2 regions of the Streptomyces sp. YGL11-2 genome follow, and region 1 is predicted to be linked to the other one. Evidence: riboswitches for the same ligand, from Rfam matches in the RefSeq annotation. Region 1 holds a riboswitch; the other holds the start of a gene.

Evidence for each region. A riboswitch is a leader RNA that binds a small molecule or an ion and turns the genes downstream of it on or off. The one in region 1 is predicted to bind cobalamin.
Region 2: another riboswitch for cobalamin. It lies ahead of ACO1BR_RS04870 (ribonucleoside-diphosphate reductase subunit alpha); the one in region 1 lies ahead of cobN (cobaltochelatase subunit CobN).

What each region holds. Positions count from the first base shown of each region.
Region 1 covers NZ_JBNHIN010000002.1:298,483-308,703, forward strand. The annotation lists gene cbiE (precorrin-6y C5,15-methyltransferase (decarboxylating) subunit CbiE) at 1-121, shown strand, start outside; gene cobM (precorrin-4 C(11)-methyltransferase) at 118-909, shown strand; gene ACO1BR_RS03655 (hypothetical protein) at 1,035-1,355, shown strand; gene ACO1BR_RS03660 (cobalt-precorrin-5B (C(1))-methyltransferase) at 1,449-2,612, opposite strand; gene ACO1BR_RS03665 (cobalt-precorrin-6A reductase) at 2,636-3,418, shown strand; gene ACO1BR_RS03670 (precorrin-2 C(20)-methyltransferase) at 3,493-5,055, opposite strand; gene ACO1BR_RS03675 (precorrin-8X methylmutase) at 5,052-5,684, opposite strand; gene cobG (precorrin-3B synthase) at 5,681-7,240, opposite strand; cobalamin riboswitch at 7,338-7,486, shown strand; gene cobN (cobaltochelatase subunit CobN) at 7,520-10,221, shown strand, end outside.
Region 2 covers NZ_JBNHIN010000003.1:48,652-58,872, reverse strand. The annotation lists gene mctP (monocarboxylate uptake permease MctP) at 1-1,406, shown strand, start outside; gene ACO1BR_RS04875 (GNAT family N-acetyltransferase) at 1,566-2,066, shown strand; cobalamin riboswitch at 2,170-2,320, shown strand; gene ACO1BR_RS04870 (ribonucleoside-diphosphate reductase subunit alpha) at 2,482-4,911, shown strand; gene ACO1BR_RS04865 (ribonucleotide-diphosphate reductase subunit beta) at 4,902-5,930, shown strand; gene ACO1BR_RS04860 (transglycosylase domain-containing protein) at 6,060-8,006, shown strand; gene def (peptide deformylase) at 8,024-8,653, opposite strand; gene ACO1BR_RS04850 (tetratricopeptide repeat protein) at 8,721-9,716, opposite strand; gene ACO1BR_RS04845 (HD-GYP domain-containing protein) at 10,031-10,221, opposite strand, start outside.

The DNA.
Region 1 (10,221 bases):
CGGCTTCACGGGCTGGCGGCAGGCGATGTCGGTCACCCAGTGGTCGGCGGTGAAACCCGTACACCCCGGTGCCCGGGAAACCTCCGTGCACCCCACCCCCCAGGAGACCGAGGAACCATGACCGTCCACTTCATCGGCGCGGGTCCCGGCGCCGCCGACCTGATCACCCTGCGCGGCGCCCGTACCCTCGCCGCCTGCGGCGTGTGCCTGTACGCGGGCAGCCTGGTGCCGCGCGAACTGCTCGCCGAATGCCCGCCCGGGGCCCGGCTGATCGACACCGCGCAGCTCGACCTCGACACGATCACGGCGGAGCTGGTGCGGGCCCACAAGGAGGGCCACGACGTCGCCCGGCTGCACTCCGGCGATCCGTCCGTCTTCAGCGCGGTGGCCGAGCAGATGCGCCGTCTGGACGCGGCCGGGGTGCCGTACGAGGTCGTGCCCGGTGTGCCCGCGTTCGCCGCCGCCGCGGCGGCTCTCAAGCGCGAACTGACGGTGCCCACCGTCGGGCAGACCGTCATCCTCACCCGGATCGCACAGCAGGCCACCCCCATGCCCGACGGCGAGGACCTGGCCACCCTGGGGCGCAGCGGTGCGCTGCTGGTGCTGCACCTCGCGGCCCGCTACGTCGACCGGGTCGTGGACGAGCTCATGCCGCACTACGGCGCGGACTGCCCGGCCGCCGTCGTGGCGATGGCCTCCCGTCCCGACGAACTCGTCCTGCGCGGCACGCTCGGCGATATCGCCGGCCAGGTGAAGGGCGCGGGGGTGGTCCGGACGGCAGTGATCATGGTCGGCCGCACGCTGGGCGCCGAGCAGTTCCGCGACAGCCACCTCTACTCGGCGGAGCGGGAGCGCCCGCACGCACCGTGCGGAGATCCGACGGCCTTTGAGGGTACGTCAGCGCCGTGATGGGCCCCTCGGACCTGTCCGGATGATTATATGACCGCATCGGGGTGAATATCCGTTTCCGTGCCGAGGGCTGCCGGTAAGGAAGCTGCGACACCGGGGGGACCGATGCAAAGGAGCACGCCACGATGCGTACCAAAATGGCCGCCGGCACGGCCGTCGCCGCGATCCTGCTGTCCCTCTGCGGCACCACCGCCGCCAGCGCCGACGGTCGGGAGGACGGCCACGGGAAGGCGAAGCGCCATCACTTCGAGATGAAGGAAAGCCCGATCAGGATGGCCGCCTGTGCCCTCGGGTCGGCGCTGGGCGCGCTGACCGGTGGGGACGCCAGCTGCTGGCGCGACCACGGGTACGGACCTGTCTTCCGTACCCATGAGAAAACCGGTCACCAGCGCATGGACCAGGGTCGCGAGGGCGAGTTCGGGCGCCGGAGCGAGATGTCGCAGTAGTGGCGACGGGCCGCGCGGCGGGGGGCGCCGGATTCCGCCGGCGTCCGACCGCCGCGGTGTGGTTTCACGTGAAACCGCACCACAGCGGCCCGTTCAGCCTCCCGGCCCGCGCGGCTCTGCCCGTCCCACCACCATTCCCGCCCGGTCGATACAGATGACATCGACCGCTACCGGCGCCCCGCGCAGCACGGCCAGTGACGCGTCACGTGCTGTGGCCGCCACCAGGTCGCCGAGCGGAACGCCGGCCGCCGCGCACAACTGGAGCGCGGCGAGGCCGGTGTTGGCCCCGGCCACCGTGTCCGCCAGCGCCTCGTCCGCACCACCCCGCCGGGCCAGCTCGGCCAGGAAGCCCTTGTCCACCTGGGACCGTGCGGAGTGCAGATCCAAATGACCGGCCGCCAGTTTGGACAGCTTGGCGAAGCCGCCGCAGATCGTCAGCCGGTCCACGGGATGGCGGCGGATGTACTTGAGCACCGCCCCCGCGAAATCCCCCATGTCCAGGAGCGCGTCCTCCGGCAGGTGGTGCAGCGCCACGGCGACCTTCTCCGAGGTCGATCCCGTGCACCCGGCCACATGGCGCCGTCCCGCGGCGCGCGCCACATCCACCCCGCGCCGGATCGAGTCGATCCAGGCGGAGCAGGAGTACGGCACGACGATCCCGGTCGTCCCCAGGATCGACAGCCCGCCCAGGATCCCCAGCCGCGGATTCCAGGTGCTGCGGGCGATCTCCTCCCCGTGGTCGACGGAGATCTCCACCTCGACGTCGGCTGCGGCTCCCCCGCCGCCGTACCGTTCGGCGACGGCCGTCAGATGCTCCCGGATCATCTGGCGCGGTACGGGGTTGACGGCGGGTTCGCCGACATCCAGCGGCAGCCCCGGCCGGGTCACCGTCCCGACCCCGGGACCGGCCCTGAACACCACGCCCGAACCGGCCGGCAGCACACGCACCGTGGCGCGCACCAACGCCCCGTGCGTCACGTCGGGATCGTCCCCGGCGTCCTTCACCACCCCGGCCATGGCGCGGGTCGGCTCCGCACCCGGAGCCGTCAGCTCCTCGACGGCGAGGGCGAAGGACGGCGTCTGCCCCTTCGGCAGGGTGATCGTCACCGGGTCCGGGAACTCCCCGCTCAGCAGTGCCGTGTACGCGGCGCTGCTCGCCGCCGTGGCACACGCCCCGGTCGTCCACCCGTGCCGCAGCCCGGTGTGCGCGAGCTGCGCGCTCCGGCCTCCCGTACCCTTCGGTTGCGCGTCAGCCACGGAGGAACCCGCTACCCATGCCGATGAACGACACCGCCCGCCACGTACTCGTCCTCGGCGGCACCACGGAGGCCCGCCGCTTGGCCGCCGCCCTGGAGCAGGAACCGGGGGTACGGGTGACGAGTTCCCTCGCCGGTCGGGTGGCGGCGCCGCGGCTACCCGCCGGGGAGGTGCGCATCGGCGGGTTCGGCGGCCCCGAGGGCCTCGCCCGCTGGCTGCGCGAGCATGCGGTGGACGCGCTCATCGACGCCACCCATCCTTTCGCCGGCACGATCAGTTTCCACGCGGCCCAGGCCGCCGCCACCGCCCATATTCCCCTGCTGGCGCTCCGCCGCCCCGGCTGGGTCCCCGGACCCGGCGACATCTGGCACCCGGTCCCCTCATTGGCCGACGCCGCCCGTGCCCTCCCCGGCCTGGGCGCCCGGGTCTTCCTCACCACCGGCCGGATGGGGCTGTCGCACTTCGCCCACCTCACGGACCTCTGGTTCCTGGTCCGCTCCGTCGACGCGCCCGAGCCGCCGCACCCGCCCCGTATGACGGCCCTTCTGGACCGCGGCCCCTTCACCCTGGACGGGGAGCGGGACCTGCTGCGCCACCACCGCATCGACGTCCTGGTGACGAAGGACAGCGGCGCGGCGGCGACGGCTCCCAAGCTGACGGCGGCGCGCGAGGCCGGAATCCCCGTGGTGGTCGTCCAGCGGCCACCCGCCCCGGAAGGGGTACCGGTGGCCGCGGGGCCTGAGGAGGCCGCGGACTGGCTGCGGACGACCCTCGGACCACCGCCGGTGACCCGCCAACTCGGCTGAGAACGGGTCGGATTGGGAGCCGGCCCGCCGCCCTGCCTCTTGGGCCTGTCCTCTGGGTCAGGGGCGGAAGTGCCCTAGGACTCCGGGTACCTCCGGGGCGTCCAGACGGTCTGGGTCCCGTCGTCGCGCCGCACTGACTGCGTCTGCGACGAGCCGACGAGGAGGATGGTGCGCATGTCGACCTGGTCCGGGTCCAGGTCGGCGAGCGGGACGGTCCGCAGGGATTCCTCGGGTCCGCCGACGTCGCGGGCCAGGATGACCGGGGTGTCCGGCGCGCGGTGCTCCAGGAGGAGTTCGCGAGCCTTGGCCACCTGCCATGTACGGGAGCGCGAGCCGGGGTTGTACAGGGCCAGGGCCAGATCGGCGGAGGCCGCCGCGCCGAGGCGGGTGGCGATGACGTCCCAGGGCTTGAGGCGGTCGGAGAGCGAGATGACCGCGTAGTCGTGGCCCAGCGGGGCGCCGGCCCGGGCGGCGGCGGCGTTGGCGGCGGTGACCCCGGGCAGCACGCGCACCGGGACGGAGCGGTACGGGTCCTGGGAGGCGACTTCCAGGACCGCGGTGGCCATGGCGAAGATGCCGGGGTCGCCGCCGGAGACCACGGCCACCCGCCGGCCGCGGCGGGCCAGGTCGAGGGCGAGTTCGGCGCGCTCGGACTCGACCTTGTTGTCGGATCCGTGGCGGCGCTGCCCGGGGCGTATCGGCACGCGGTCCAGGTACGTGGTGTAGCCGACCAGGTCCTCGGCGGCGGCCAGCGCGCCGCGGGACTCGGGGGTGAGCCAGAGGGGGCCGGCGGGACCGGTACCCACCACGACGACCTCGCCGCACTCGGCGGCTGGCGGCGGTTCGGTGGCCGCGATCCGGCTGGGCACCACCGCGACCGAGAAGTACGGGACGGTGTCGGCGTCGATGGCGGCGAGCCGGTCGGTGCGCTCACCGGACATGGTGGCGCGTTCGACGTAGCGGGCCTCCGCGATCCGGCCGGAGCGTGCCATGGCGCGGCGCACGGTCGGGAAGGTGCGGCCGAGCTTCATGACGACGGCGGAGTCGGTGGCGGCCAGCCGCGCCGTCAGCTCTTCCTCCGGCAGCGTGCCGGGGAGGATCGTCAGCACCTCGTCGGCCTCGGCGAGCGGGGTGCCCAGGCAGGCCGCGGCGGCGCTGAGGGAGGTGACGCCGGGGATGACCTCGGTCGGGTAGCGGTCGGCCAGCCGCTTGTGCATGTGCTGGTACGAGCCGTAGAAGAGCGGATCGCCCTCGGAGAGGACGGCGACGGTGCGGCCGGCGTCGAGGTGGGCGGCGAGCCGTGCCGCCGCGGACTCGTAGAACTCGTCCAGCGCGCCCCGGTATCCGCCGGGGTGGTCGGTCGACTCCGTGGTGACCGGGTAGACCAGCGCTTCCTCGATGTGGTCGGCGCGGATGTGCTTCGCCGCGATGGAGCGCGCGATCGAGCGTCCGTGCCGGGCGCTGTGATACGCCACCACATCCGCCTGGGCGATGACCTCCACCGCCCGCACCGTCATCAGGGACGGGTCGCCGGGGCCGAGGCCGACGCCGTAGAGACGGCCGGTGGACTGCTCCGGGTGCTGCACCGACTGCCGTTCCGGCACGCCGTTGTGGGCCTGCTGCTCGCTCACGCTCACTCTTCCTCGCTTGCCAGGGCGTTGATAGCGGCTGCGGTCATGGCACTGCCGCCGCGCCGCCCGCGCACCACGATGTGATCCAGCTTCGACGGGTGGTCGATCAGCGCGTCCTTGGACTCGGCCGCGCCGATGAAGCCGACGGGTATGCCGATGACGGCGGCGGGGCGGGGCGCCCCTTCCTCGATCATTTCGAGGAACCGGAAGAGGGCGGTGGGGGCGTTGCCGAAGGCGACCACCGCGCCCTCCATCCGGTCCCGCCACAGTTCGAGCGCGGCGGCGCTGCGCGTCGTCCTCATCCGCGCGGCGAGCTCCGGCACGGACGGGTCGGTGAGCGTGCAGAGCACCTCGTTGTCGGCGGGCAGCCGCTTGCGGGTGACGCCGCTGGCGACCATGTTGGCGTCGCAGAGGATCGGTGCACCGGCGCGCAGCGCGGCGCGGGCACCCGTCACGACCCCGGGGCTGAAGGCCAGGTCGCGTACGAGGTCGACCATGCCGCAGGCGTGGATCATCCGGACCGCGACCTGGCCGGCGTCGGCGGGCAGTCCGGAGAGATCCGCCTCGGCGCGGATGGTGGCGAAGGACTGGCGGTAGATCTCCGCCCCGTCCTTTTCGTACTCGAACGCGGTCACTGGGGCCTCGGGGTGGTGGGTTGAGGGGTGATGGGGGTGGCGTGGGACGGACCCGGTGCCGGTCGTGTTTCACGTGAAACCGGGTCCGGTGCGGCCGATTCCCGTGAAACGGCGGGCAGTTGGGGTGTTTCACGGGAAACCGGCGCCGGTCGTGAGGAGCCCCGTACGGCGGGGGACGGCGCCGGGTCCTCGGGCCGTACGACGGCGGTGCGGTAGCCGTCGGGTGTCGCGACGACATCGACCCAGGTTCCGCGGGGGTGTCCGCAGCGGCGTGCGCAGCCGGACCAGTGGACGGGGAGGCCGCCGCCTCCCGCGGGGGCGGAGGCACCCTCGGCGAGGGCGGCGGCGACGTCGGCGCGGACATCCGTCAGGGACTTGGCGCACCCGGGGCGGCCGGTGCAGGCGCTGAGGCGGTGCCAAGGCGAGGCCGGGTCGGTGATCAGCCCGGCGGCGGAGAGTTCGCGGAGGCGCAGGGGCGCGGTCGCGGCCGGCAGGCCGGGAAGGACGATCCCGCGCCAGGGGGTGAGCCGCAGTTCGCCCGTGCCGTCGTCGGCGGCGATGCCGGTCAGCGCGCGCCACTGGGTGACGGTCAGCCGGCCCAGGGGCGCGAGAACGGCAAGCGCCCGGCGCCCGTCGGCGCCGTCGACGAGGCCGGGGGCGCGGGAGTCGGCGTACCGCGGGGCGGAACGCGGACCGGGGGCCGCGCCGGCATCCGCCGCGCATTCCGAATATCCCGCGTCATTCACGTCATTCACGTCATTGACGTGTTCGGCGGCGATGCCCGCCGTCCGCAGGGCTCGCGCCACCTCGCGGGCGGTGAGCGCGCGGTCGGCGGGGAGTTCGCGGACCCGCCAGGCGCCGCTGCCGCTCGCCCCGGCGGTGGTCAGAAAGGTCTCGGCGGCGGTGAGCGCGGCACGCGGAACGTCCTCGCCGGCGATCCGCAGCGCGGCCGGGTCGTCACCGACCCGCAGCAGCGCCCCGCGCCCGGACGCGGCACCCGCAGCGCTCGATCCCCCGGTCCCCGATCCCGCGATGCCCGATTCTGCGATCAAGGTCACATCGCCGCCGAGGCCCGCCACATCCCCCCGCCCGTCGTCGAGGACGAAGAGGAACCGGCCCGAAAGCCCCGTCGCGGCCGTGCTCGCGCAGAGCAGCGCGTCCAGGCCACGGGTCCACAACCGCACGTCAGACGGGGTGTGCTGGTCCAGTCCGGCCAGCGGCGAGGCCACGATGTTGCGGATCCGCTCATGGCGGACGGACGGGAGCAGCCCGGCGCCGGCGAGCAGGTCCGCGAGCCGTCGGCCGCAGCCGTCGGGCAGTCCGCGGAGTTCGACGTTGCCGCGGGAGGTGAGCGAGAGGTGGCCGTCGCCGAGGTGTTCGGCGGCGTCCGCCAGCGCGGTGGCCTGGCCTACCGCCAAGTCCCCTGCCGGCAGCCGCACTCGGGCCAGCTGCCCGTCGGCGGCGGAGTGCAGCCGCAGCGCTCCCGGGCAGGCGTCACCGCGATCCCGTACGGGCGGTTCGGCCCGGTGGGGCGGCGGTGCGGGGGAGGGCGGCATGGCGGCGAGCATACCTACGCCGGGTCGCTCCGAAACCGGGGGCGCAAGGCCCCGGCGAGCGCCCCCGGAGGCGCGCTCCCGCTGCCGGGACGCAGCCCTTACTATGCAGGTCGGTGGGTCGGCTGACCCGCCGGACGCCAGCGACGGCGCCAGGGAGGAAGCCCGGTGAGAATCCGGCGCGGTCCCGCCACTGTGAACCCGGCCTCCGCCGGGTGAGCCAGGAACTCCCGCCGTCCATACGACCACCCGGGGCGCGGACACCCCGAGGAAGGCTGCGCCGTGATCCTGCTGCTGTCGACCTCCGACACCGACCTGCTCAGCGCTCGTGCCGCCGAGGGACCGGTGCCGTACCGGCTCGCCAACCCGGCCCGACTCGACGTCGCCGAACTGCCCGGCCTCCTCGACGGCACCGGTCTCGTCGTCGTACGCCTCCTCGGCGGCATCCGCGCCTGGCAGGAGGGGCTCGACCTGCTGCTGGCCGCGGACCAGCACCGCCCGGTCGTCGTCCTCACCGGTGAACAGGCCCCCGACGCCCAGCTCATGGAGGCGTCCACCGTCCCGGTCGGCATCGCGGCGGAGGCGCACGCCTACCTCGCGCACGGCGGTCCGGCCAACCTGGAGCAGCTGGCCCGCTTCCTCAGCGACACCGTCCTGCTCACCGGCCACGGCTTCGAGCCGCCCGCGCCCGCGCCCTCCTGGGGCCGGCTGGAGCGCGCGGCGTGCGACGTCAGCGGCCCGACGGTCGCCGTGCTCTACTACCGCGCCCACCACATGAGCGGCAACACCGCCTTCGTACGGGATCTGTGCGACCGGATCGAGGAGGCCGGCGGCCGTCCGCTCCCGCTCTTCGTCGCCTCGCTGCGCGCCCCCGAGCCGGAGCTGATCGAGGAACTGCGCGCGGCCGACGCGATCGTCACCACCGTGCTGGCCGCGGGCGGCACCAGGCCCGCGGAGGCGTCGGCGGGCGGCGACGACGAGTCCTGGGACGCGGGGGCGCTGGCCGCCCTGGACGTGCCGATCCTCCAGGCGCTGTGCCTGACTGGGTCGCGCGCCGCCTGGGAGGAGAACGACGAGGGGGTGTCCCCGCTCGACGCCGCCTCGCAGATCGCGGTGCCCGAGTTCGACGGGCGGTTGATCACCGTGCCGTTCTCCTTCAAGGAGGTCGACGAGGACGGCCTCCCGGTGTACGTCGCCGACCCCGAACGCGCCGCCCGGGTCGCCGGGATCGCCGTCCGGCACGCCCGGCTGCGGCACATCCCGGCCGCCGAGAAGCGCCTGGCGCTGGTGCTGTCCGCGTACCCCACCAAGCACTCCCGGATCGGCAACGCGGTCGGCCTGGACACCCCGGCGAGCGCCGTCGAACTGCTGCGCCGCCTCCAGGCCGAGGGCTACGACTTCGGCGCCGAGCCGGTCCCCGGGCTCGCGTCCGGCGACGGCGACGAGCTGATCTACGCCCTCATCGAGGCCGGCGGCCACGACCAGGAGTGGCTGACCGAGGAGCAGCTGGCCCGCAACCCGGTCCGGATCCCGGCCGCCGACTACCGGCGCTGGTACGCGACGCTGCCGGAGGAACTCCGCAGCTCCGTCGAGGAGCACTGGGGCCCGCCGCCCGGCGAGATGTTCGTCGACCGCTCCCACAACCCCGACGGCGACATCGTGCTCGCCGCGCTGCGCCGCGGCAATCTGCTGATCCTCATCCAGCCGCCGCGCGGCTTCGGCGAGAACCCGATCGCGATCTACCACGACCCCGATCTGCCCCCCTCGCACCACTACTTGGCGGCCTACCGCTGGATCGCCGCCCCCGCCGCGGACGGCGGCTTCGGCGCCGACGCGATGGTGCACCTCGGCAAGCACGGCAATCTGGAGTGGCTGCCCGGCAAGAACGCCGGACTCTCCGCGGCCTGCGGCCCGGACGCGGCGCTCGGCGACCTCCCGCTCGTCTACCCCTTCCTGGTCAACGACCCGGGCGAGGGCACCCAGGCCAAGCGCCGGGTGCACGCCACCCTCGTCGACCACCTCGTCCCGCCGATGGCCCGCGCGGACTCCTACGGCGACATCGCCCGCCTTGAGCAGCTGCTCGACGAGTACGCCGCGATCTCCTCGATGGACCCGGCCAAGCTGCCCGCCATCCGCGCGCAGATCTGGACGCTGATCCAGGCCGCCAAGCTCGACCACGACCTGGGCATGGACGAACGCCCCGACGACGACGGCTTCGACGACTTCCTGCTGCACGTCGACGGCTGGCTGTGCGAGGTCAAGGACGCCCAGATCCGCGACGGGCTGCACGTCCTGGGCGGTGCGCCGACCGGCGAGGCGCGGGTCAACCTCGTCCTGGCCATCCTGCGCGCCCGGCAGATCTGGGGCGGCACCTCGGCGCTGCCCGGACTGCGCGAGGCGCTGGGCCTGGACGAGTCGGCCGCGACCCGGACGGCCGCCGACGACGCCGAGGCCCTCGCCCGCGCGCTGGTCCAGGCGATGGAGGACGCGACGTGGGACCCGGCCGCGGTGGCCGGGGTCGCCGACGGGCACCCGGCCGCGGTCGCCGACATCCTCGACTTCGCCGCCCGGCAGGTCGTGCCGCGGCTGGCCGCCACCACCGACGAACTCGACCACGCGGTGCACGCCCTCAACGGCGGCTTCGTGCCGGCCGGTCCGTCCGGCTCGCCGCTGCGCGGCCTGGTCAACGTCCTCCCGACCGGCCGCAACTTCTACTCCGTCGACCCCAAGGCCGTCCCGTCGCGCCTCGCCTGGGAGACCGGACAGGCGCTCGCCGACTCGCTGCTGGCCCGCTACCGCGACGACAACGGCGACTGGCCGGAGTCGGTGGGCCTGTCCCTGTGGGGCACCAGCGCGATGCGCACCTCCGGGGACGATGTGGCGGAGGCGCTGGCGCTGCTCGGCGTCCGTCCCGTGTGGGACGACGCCTCGCGCCGGGTGACCGGCCTGGAGGCCGTCCCGCTCGACGAGCTGGGCCGCCCCCG
Region 2 (10,221 bases), on a different contig from region 1:
CGGCGGGCGCGTCCGGGTTCTTCGCCGTCCCGTACACCATCCTGGTCTACCCGCTGATCTTCACCTTCCTGCCCCGCCTGTGGTCGGTCTCGCACAAGCACGGGTACGTCACCACCTCGGACTTCGTGCGCGGGCGGTTCGGCTCCAAGGGGCTGTCGCTGGCCGTGGCACTCACCGGCATCCTCGCCACGATGCCGTACATCGCGCTCCAACTGGTCGGCATCCAGGCCGTTCTGGACGTGATGGGTGTCGGCGGCGGGGAGCACACCAACGGGTTCGTCAAGGACCTGCCGTTGCTGATCGCGTTCGCCGTGCTGGCCGCGTACACCTACTCCTCGGGCCTGCGGGCGCCCGCGCTGATCGCGTTCGTCAAGGACGGGCTGATCTACCTCGTCATCGGGGTGGCGATCGTCTACATCCCGGTCAAACTGGGCGGGTTCGACGCCATCTTCCACGCGGCGGGCAAGGCTCTGGCCCATACCGGACCGACCGGCAAGCCACGCGGTGAACTGACCAGCGGCCCCAACGCCCAGTGGGCGTACGCCACTCTAGCGCTCGGCTCGGCGCTGGCGCTGTTCATGTACCCGCACTCGATCACCGCGACGCTGTCCTCGCGCAGCCGCAACGTGATCCGCCGCAACACCACGATCCTGCCCCTGTACTCACTCATGCTGGGGCTGCTGGCGCTGCTCGGCTTCATGGCGGTCAAGGCCGGTACGGACATCAAGGGCAACCCGCAGCTGGCGATCCCGCAGCTCTTCGCGGACATGTTCCCCAGCTGGTTCGCCGGGGTCGCCTTCGCCGCGATCGGCATCGGCGCGCTGGTGCCCGCGGCGATCATGTCGATCGCCGCCGCCAACCTCTTCACCCGCAACGTCTACAAGGACTTCCTGCGGCCCGGCGCCACGCCCGAGCAGGAGCACAAGGTCGCCAAGCTGGTCTCCCTCCTGGTCAAGGTCGGCGCGCTGGTCTTCGTCCTCACGATGGACAAGACCGTGGCGATCAACTTCCAGCTGCTGGGCGGCATCTGGGTCCTGCAGACCATGCCGGCGCTGGTGGGCGGCCTCTTCACCCGGTGGTTCCACCGCTGGGCCCTGCTGGCCGGCTGGGCGGTCGGCATGCTCTACGGCACCCTCGCCGCGTACGGGGTGGCCAGCCCGACCCAGAAGCACTTCGGCGGCTCCAGCGCGGAGATCCCCGGCATCGGCCAGATCGGCTACATCGGCCTGACCGCCTTCGCCCTGAACGTGGTGGTGGCGGTCGTCCTGACGTTCGTCCTACGGGCCTTCAAGGCCCCCGAGGGCACCGACGAGACCTCCCCCGACGACTACACCGCCGACCTCGGCGACAAGGGCGTCACGGCCGACCTGCCGCCGGCGACGGCGGGGGCGGGGGCGGGGCACTGACGGTCTCAACCACGGCGGAGGGCCGTCGCGTTCCCGCGGGAATGCGACGGCCTTCCGCTACGCGGGGCACGCAGCCAGAGGGTCCCGTCCTTCAGCGGCCGGGGGCCGACGTCAATACCCCCTCCCCGCAACCTCGTTGCTCCCGCCACACTGATCCCCATGGACATCACGATCAGGCCCGTGCGACAGACGGAGTTCGCGACGGTCGGGGAACTGGTGGCGAAGGTGTATCTGGCCGATGGGCTGCTGACCTTCGGGGAGCACGATCCGTACGCCGCGAAACTGCGGGACGTGGCGCACCGCGCGGAGCAGGCCGAGGTGCTGGTGGCTGCCGGGGCGGGCGGGGCGGTGCTCGGGGCGGTGACCTTCGCCGCGTACGGGAGTCCGTACGCGGAGCTGGCAGGGCCCGGGGAGGGTGAGTTCCGGATGCTGGCGGTGGGGCGCGAGGGGCGCGGGCGCGGGGTCGGGGAGGCGCTGGTGCGGGCGTGTCTGGCGCGGGCGCGGGAGTTGGGACTGCGCGGGATGGTGCTGTCGAGCCAGCAGCATCTGCTCCCGGCTCACCGGCTGTACCGGCGGCTGGGATTCGCGCGAGTGGCGGAGCGGGACTGGGAGCCGATACCCGGAATCGCGCTCTGGGCGTTCGCCCGTGAGCTGCCCTGAGGGCCGTTCCCGGGGTGCGCAGCGCGGTCCGGCCGTTCGCACACCTATGGGGATGGTATGGGCAGCGACACAAGATGTGGGGGTGCGTGCGGGGAGCAGCACAAGATGTATGCTCGTCCTCGCTGTCGCCGCAGGGGAATCCGGTGCGAATCCGGAACTGTCCCGCAACGGTATGCGTGCGCACCACCGGTCGTTCCGTACGGCCCGGTCGTGCGTCCCTGAGTCCGAGGACCTGCCGACGGCACGCCCGCACCGCCATCGGTGCGGCGTCGACACGTCCGGGCCCCGAGGGTTGGGCCGATGGACGCCGTGCGGCCTGCCCGCGCGCCCCTGACCGTCACGGGGTGCCGCCTGCCCGCGTGCGCCCGTCGCGCCGCCGCTCTCCTGGCCCCCGCCGAGTGAGGGAGAGCATCACGTGACCATCGCGCCAACGGAACCCGCGTCAGCCGCCGGGGTCGTGCAACCCGCGGCGGCCACGCCTCCCCCCGGCTCGGACGGGCCGGGCACCGCGCTGCTGCGCGCCCTGACCGAGCTGACCGCGGATCTGCCCGAGACCGACCCGGGCAAGGTGGCCGCCGCCGCGCTGCGCGGGCGGCACCCGGGCTCCGACGAGGCCGAGTTGCGGTCGCTGGCGATCGACGCCGCGGCGGGTCTGATCGGCGACGAGCCGCAGTACTCCAAGCTCGCCGCGCGGCTGCTCACCCGCGCCATCGCCGAGGAGGCGGCCGGCCAGGGCGCGGTCTCCTTCTCCGCCTCCGTGGCGACCGGTCACCGGGAGGGGCTGATCGCGGACGGGACCGCGGAGTTCGTGCGCACGCACGCCGAGCGGCTGGACGCGCTGGTGCACGGTGCCCTGGCGGACGGTGCCGACGACCGTTTCGGGTACTTCGGGCTGCGGACGCTGCACTCGCGCTATCTGCTGCGCCACCCCACCACCCGGCAGGTCGTCGAGACCCCGCAGCACTTCCTGCTGCGGGTGGCCTGCGGCCTGGCCGAGGACGACTCGGCGCGGGCGCTCGCGGACGTCGCCGAGCTGTACCGGCTGACCAGCACGCTGTCCTACCTCCCCTCCTCCCCCACGCTGTTCAACTCCGGTACGCGGCACCCGCAGATGTCCTCGTGCTATCTGCTGGACTCGCCGCTGGACGAGCTGGACTCGATCTACGACCGCTACCACCAGGTGGCGCGGCTCTCCAAGCACGCGGGCGGCATCGGCCTCTCGTACTCCCGCATCCGCGCCCGCGGTTCACTGATCCGCGGCACCAACGGGCACTCCAACGGCATCGTGCCGTTCCTGCGCACCCTGGACGCCTCGGTGGCGGCGGTCAATCAGGGCGGCCGGCGCAAGGGCGCGGCCTGCGTCTACCTGGAGACCTGGCACGCCGACATCGAGGAGTTCCTGGAGCTGCGCGACAACACGGGCGAGGAGGCCCGGCGCACCCACAACCTCAACATCGCGCACTGGATCCCCGACGAGTTCATGCGCCGGGTCGAGGCGGACGCCGACTGGTCGCTGTTCTCGCCGGCCGACGTGCCGGAGCTGGTCGACCTGTGGGGCGCGGAGTTCGACGCCGCGTACCGGGCGGCGGAGACCGCGGGCAAGGCCCTCAAGCAGATCCCCGCCCGGGTGCTGTACTCCCGCATGATGCGGACGCTGGCGCAGACCGGCAACGGCTGGATGACGTTCAAGGACGCCGCCAACCGCACCGCCAACCAGACCGCCGAGCCGGGCAACGTCGTGCACTCCTCCAACCTCTGCACGGAGATCCTGGAGGTGACCGACGACGGGGAGACCGCGGTCTGCAACCTGGGGTCGGTCAACCTCGCGGCGCATCTCGGCGAGGACGGCCGGATGGACTGGCAGCGGCTGGACGCCACCGTCCGTACGGCCGTCACCTTCCTCGACCGGGTGGTGGACATCAACTTCTACCCGACCGGGCAGGCCGCCGCCTCCAACTCCCGCTGGCGCCCGGTCGGTCTGGGCCTGATGGGTCTGCAGGACGTCTTCTTCCGGCTGCGGCTGCCGTTCGACTCCGCCGAGGCGCGGGAGCTGTCGACCCGTATTTCCGAGCGGATCATGCTCGCCGCCTACGAGGCGTCCGCCGACCTCGCCGACCGGCACGGCCCGCACCCGGCCTGGTCCGCGACCCGTACGGCCCGCGGTGTGCTGCACCCGGACCACTACCCGAACGCCGAGCCCCGCTGGGCGGACCGCTGGGCCGCCCTGCGCACCCGCGTCGCCGCGACCGGGATGCGCAACTCCCTGCTGCTGGCGATCGCGCCGACCGCCACCATCGCCTCCATCGCCGGTGTGTACGAGTGCATCGAGCCGCAGGTCTCCAACCTCTTCAAGCGCGAGACGCTGTCGGGTGAGTTCCTCCAGGTCAACACGTATCTGGTCGAGGAGCTCAAGGCCCTGGGCCTGTGGGACGCGCGGACCCGGGACGCGCTGCGGGACGCCAACGGCTCCGTACAGGACGTGAGCCGGATCCCCGAGGACGTCCGGCACCGCTACCGCACCGCGTGGGAGATCCCGCAGCGCGCGCTGATCGACATGGCCGCGGACCGTACGCCCTATCTGGACCAGAGCCAGTCGCTGAACCTCTTCATGGCGTCGCCGACCATCGGCAAGCTCAGCTCGATGTACGCCTACGCCTGGAAGCGCGGCATCAAGACGACCTACTACCTGCGCTCGCGGCCGGCGACCCGGATCGCCCGCGCGGCGTCAGGCGCCAATGTCACGGTCGCCCGCGCCGCGACCGTCCCCGCGCAACTGCCGGTGACCGACCCCGAGGCGGTCGCCTGCTCCCTGGAAAACCCCGAGTCCTGCGAGGCATGCCAGTAATGTCCACCCCGACCACCTACAAGAACCTGCTCGACCCGGGCTTCGAACTGACCCTGCGCCCCATGCGGTACCCGGACTTCTACGACCGCTACCGGGACGCGATCAAGAACACCTGGACCGTCGAGGAGGTCGACCTCCACTCCGACGTCGCCGACCTCGCCAAGCTGTCCCCCGGCGAGCAGCACATGATCGGCCGGCTGGTCGCGTTCTTCGCCACCGGTGACTCGATCGTCGCCAACAACCTGGTGCTGACCCTCTACAAGCACATCAACTCCCCCGAGGCTCGGCTCTACTTGAGCCGTCAGCTCTTCGAGGAGGCGGTGCACGTCCAGTTCTACCTGACGCTGCTGGACACCTACCTCCCCGACCCGGACGACCGCGCCGCGGCCTTCGCGGCCGTGGAGAACATCCCGTCCATCCGGGAGAAGGCGCAGTTCTGCTTCCGGTGGATGGACCACGTCGAGCAGATGGATCGGCTGGAGACCAAGGCCGACCGCCGCCGCTTCCTGCTCAACCTGATCTGCTTCGCCGCCTGCATCGAGGGGCTGTTCTTCTACGGCGCGTTCGCGTACGTCTACTGGTTCCGGTCCCGCGGTCTGCTGCACGGGCTGGCCACCGGCACCAACTGGGTCTTCCGCGACGAGTCGATGCACATGGAGTTCGCCTTCTCGGTGGTGGACACGGTCCGCGAGGAGGAGCCGGACCTCTTCGACGACGCGCTCCGGCAGCAGGTCACCGACATGCTCAAGGAGGCCGTGGAGGCGGAGCTCCAGTTCGGCCGGGACCTGTGCGGCGACGGACTGCCCGGGATGAACACCGAGTCGATGCGCGAGTACCTGCAGTGCGTCGCCGACCAGCGGCTGCAGCGGCTGGGCTTCCCGCCGGTCTACGGCTCGGAGAACCCGTTCTCCTTCATGGAACTCCAGAACGTCCAGGAGCTGACCAACTTCTTCGAGCGGCGGGCCTCGGCCTACCAGGTCGCCGTCGAGGGCTCGGTCTCGTTCGACGACGAGTTCTGACCGGACGCGTCCGCGCACCTCTCCGCGCCCTGACGACCGGCGCGTTCCGGCCACCCGCCAATTGTGAGCGTTCGATTAGCGGGTGGCCGGACCGGCAACCGGAGCCGCCTCCACCGCATCTACGCGAGTATGGAGGGCACGAAAAAACGTCGCCGGTACCTCGACTATCCGCGCCAGGGGAAGCGGGGCCTGCGCCGCTGGCTGCCGTCATGGCGGCTGTGGCTGGGCTGCTGCACCTTCGGAGTCGCCTGCCTGGCCGGACTGTTCGCGGTCGTCTACGCCAAGGTCGACATCCCCAACGAGAACGCGCTGGCCAACAAGGAGGCCACCGTCTACTACTGGGCGGACGGCAGCCAGATGGTCAGCGTGGGCGCGGTCAACCGGCAGAACGTCACCCTCGACAAAGTGCCGGAACACGTCCAGGACGCGGTGATAGCCGCCGAGAACGCCACCTTCTACAGCGATTCCGGCGTCTCCTTGACCGGTATCGGCCGCGCCGTGGTGAACATGCTGTCCGGCGGGGACACCCAGGGCGGCTCCACGATCACCCAGCAGTATGTGAAGAACACCTATCTCTCCCCGGACCAGACCGCCACCCGCAAGGTGAAGGAATTCATCATCGCGCTGAAGGTCAACAACCAGAAGTCCAAACGGGAGATACTGCGCGGCTATCTCAACACCAGCTGGTTCGGCCGCGGTTCGAACGGCATACAGGCGGCGGCGCACGCGTACTACGGCATCGACGCCAAGGACCTCAACCCCAGTCAGGGGGCCTTGCTGGCGTCCCTGCTGAAGGGCGCCGAGCAGTACGACCCGGGGCTGGGCAAGGCCAATCACGAGCGGGCGGTGGCACGCTGGAAGTGGATACTCGACCGGCTGGTCGCCACCGGGAAGATGAGCAAGGAAGAACGGGCCAGGTACCAGGAATTCCCGGAGCCGCGCCCGGTGGCCAAGCCCACCAGCCAGGCCGGCCAGATCGGCTATCTCGTCGATATCGCCAACAAGTTCGTCAAGAGCGCCACCGGGCTGACCGACAAGGACCTGGCCCGCGGCGGCTACCGCATCCGCACCACGTTCGACAAGGAGCGCACCCGCCGCCTGGAAAAGGCGGTCGACGACGTCCGCGGCAGGAACATCGACCCGGAGAAACGCCCCGAGGACACCTACGCGGAATTCGGCGCGGCCTCGGTACGCCCCAAGGACGGCGCGATCGTCGCGCTGTACGGCGGCGCCGACGCCACCCGGCACTTCAGCAACAACGCGGACACCTCCGCGGTCCCGGCCGGCTCCGCCTTCAAGCCGTTCGTGCTCGCGGCGTCCCTCCAGCAGGACGCCGAGGAGTTCGGCGACCAGCCGCGCCCGGCGGCCGTGGAGAAGCGGTCCGGGGATCTGCGCGGCGCCCTGATGCGAGCCGAGAACGCGCCGTTCGTGCAGGCCGGGCAGCGCCTCGGGCTGGAGCGGATCCGGGATCTGGCGCTGGGCGCCGGGCTGCGCAAGGAGAGCCTGGCGCAGCTGGAGCAGACCTTCCCGCTGGGCACCTCGGCACCCAGCGCGATCCGGCTGGCCAGCGCGTACACCACCTTCGCCAACGGCGGGCTGCACGCCGAGCCGTACGCCGTCTCGAAGATGACCTACGGCGGGCAGAGCGTGCAGGGCTTCGACCGCACCGACCCCCAGCGGGTCCTCGACCCCGAGGTGGCCCGGCAGGTGACCTGGGCGCTGGAGGGGGTGGGCTGGCGGACGCTCGGCTCACCGGGCGGCAAGCCGACCGGCCGGCCGGTCGCGGCGGGGGCCACCCAGCCCGGGGACCGGATGAAGTCGGCGTGGTTCGTCGGCAGCCCGCCGTCGGACACCGGCCCCCTCTGGGACGCCGGCTCCCGCGTCCGTACCGACCGCGCCCCCGCCGCCGGCAAGGGCGCCGGTGACGGCGATGAGCCCACCACCGCCATCACCCTCTTCCGGAACAAGCCGGGAGCGCCCCAGCTGCTGCCGCTGAACGGCGTCGGCGGCCCCGGCAGCGGGCTGGGCACGACCCTCCCGCCCCAGGTCTGGGCCGCCTACCAGGGCGCGTCGTAGCGCCCCGCGCGCCCCGTTCAGTCGTTGGCGACGACGGGGTAGCGCGGCTCCCGCTCGGCCATCTGCTTCAGCGCGTCCTTGCGGTCGCGCTTGGAGAGCCGGTCGATGTAGAGGTAGCCGTAGAGGTGGTCGGTCTCGTGCTGGAGGCAGCGCGCGAAGTAGCCGGTGCCCTGGACCACGATCGGCTCGCCCTTGGCGTCCTGGCCGCGGACCACCGCGTAGTCGGGGCGCGGCAGCTCGGCGTAGGCACCGGGGACGGACAGGCAGCCCTCGTTGGAGTCGTCCAGGACCCGGCGCCCGGCGGGCAGCTCGTCCAGGACGGGGTTGCAGACCGCGCCGACGTGCCGCACGCCCTCGTCGTCCAGGCAGTCGTAGACGAAGACCTTCAGGTCCACACCGATCTGGTTGGCGGCCAGGCCGACGCCCTCGGCGGTGCGCTGGCTGGCGAACATGTCGTCGATGAGCTGCGCGAGCGCGTCGTCGAACGCGGTGACGTCCTTGCACTCCTTGTGGAGCACCGGATTGCCGACCACGGTGATCGGGCGCGAGGTGCCGCGCTCGCGGTGGGCCGCCTCGCGCTCCTTCGCGTCCGTGACGTCGTCGACGAACTCGTCGCTCACCTGCTGATCCCTGTCCTGCTGAGCCATCTCCGCCGTACGCCTTCCTGAAAACCCTGATGGTCGCCGTACAGCCTACGGGGATGCGCTCCGGCTCTCAGCAGACCTCTTCAAGATCGCGCCATTCCCGGCTGTCCGGACTGTCCGCGACCCAGCCGTCCAGCAGACCGCGCACCAGGGCGGCGGGCGCGGCGATCCCGCACTCGCGCTCGGGGACCCACAGCGAGCCGGAGCCGGCCGTGCGGTGCCCCAGCGGACCCGGGTGGCCCGGTTCGCTGTGGTCGTGGGGGTCCAGGTGCTCGCCGTCACCCTCATCGCTGGGCATCCGGCTCTCCGAGCACGTACGGCACAGCAGCCGCACCGACGACGACCAGTCCTCGGCGGCGAACCCGGCGTCGGCCGCCAGCCGCTCCAGCGCGTCCCGGTCGGCCTCCGTGGCAGCCTCCAGGAGCACCACCCAGGTGGGGACCGGGGACGGCGCCCACAGCTCGATCTCGTCGAAGACCGGATACGCCCGGCTGGCGCCGCCGGCCGCGGTGATCCGCTCGCCGTGCGGGACGCCGTCATGCAGCACGACCTCGCCCCAGCGGCGCCCGGAGGACGGCAGCGGGATGGACAGCACCTCGATACGGGCCGGGTCCAGCCGGCGGCCCCAGACCACCTCGGCCTCGCCCTCGGGCGAGAGCCGGACCGCGGCGCTGCCCAGGGCCATCCCCAGCGGCTCACCGGTCGGGGAGCCCTCGCCGGGGACCTTGAGGCCGTACGCCTGCCAGGCGCGGCGGGCCAGCGGCCAGTCCTGGAGGGCGGTGGCGGCGATGCCCACGTTCCACCAGTCGGGCGCCCCGGTCTCGCGGTCCAGCAGGGCGACCGCGCGGAGCCCGGCGGCCCGCGCCTGCTCCCAGTCGTGCCGGAACTTGTGCAGCAGCGCGAGATTGAACCAGGACTCCGACAGCCAGGGCTCCATGTCCGCCGCGCGCGTCAGCAGCGCCCCCGCGTCCTCGTAACGGCCGTCGCCGATCAGCGTGAAAGCGCGGTCGGTCGCCTGCCGCCACGAGGCGGAGGGCCGGTGCCGTACCTTGCCGAAGATCCTCACGATTCCCGCCTGCTGGTTGCTCTTGTGCCGCTCCGGAGGCGTCCCGGACGGTGCCCGGGGCCTTCTGGGGGCCCACTCGACAACTTGCCACAGATTGCCGTCGGGCTCAGCCCGGTGTGCTGCGCCCCCCTTGCGGCTCCTTGCCCTTCGCCGACCCCCTGAATCCCCCTTCAGGGGGCTTCCTTCGCATCCAACCATGCCCATCTCGCAGGGCGCTCATTACCCATGGGTTCCGTGACGGTGGACGGGCCGCGAACGCTCCGCGGCGGGGCGCCGTATCCGCGCGTTCCGCGACCGGCGCACGGGCGCCGCGCTCAGGCGCCGCCCGCCAGGCCCCGGCCCGCTCGGCCGCCATGCGCCAGGACCCGGGACAGCGCCTCGACGACCCGCGGCTCGTGGTCCTGCGCGGTGGCCAGCCGCAGCCCCTCCAGGGCGCGCAGCGGCGCCCCCGGCCCCGCGGAGCGCGCGGCGAGATCGTCGTAGGCGTTGACGGTGCGGACGATAC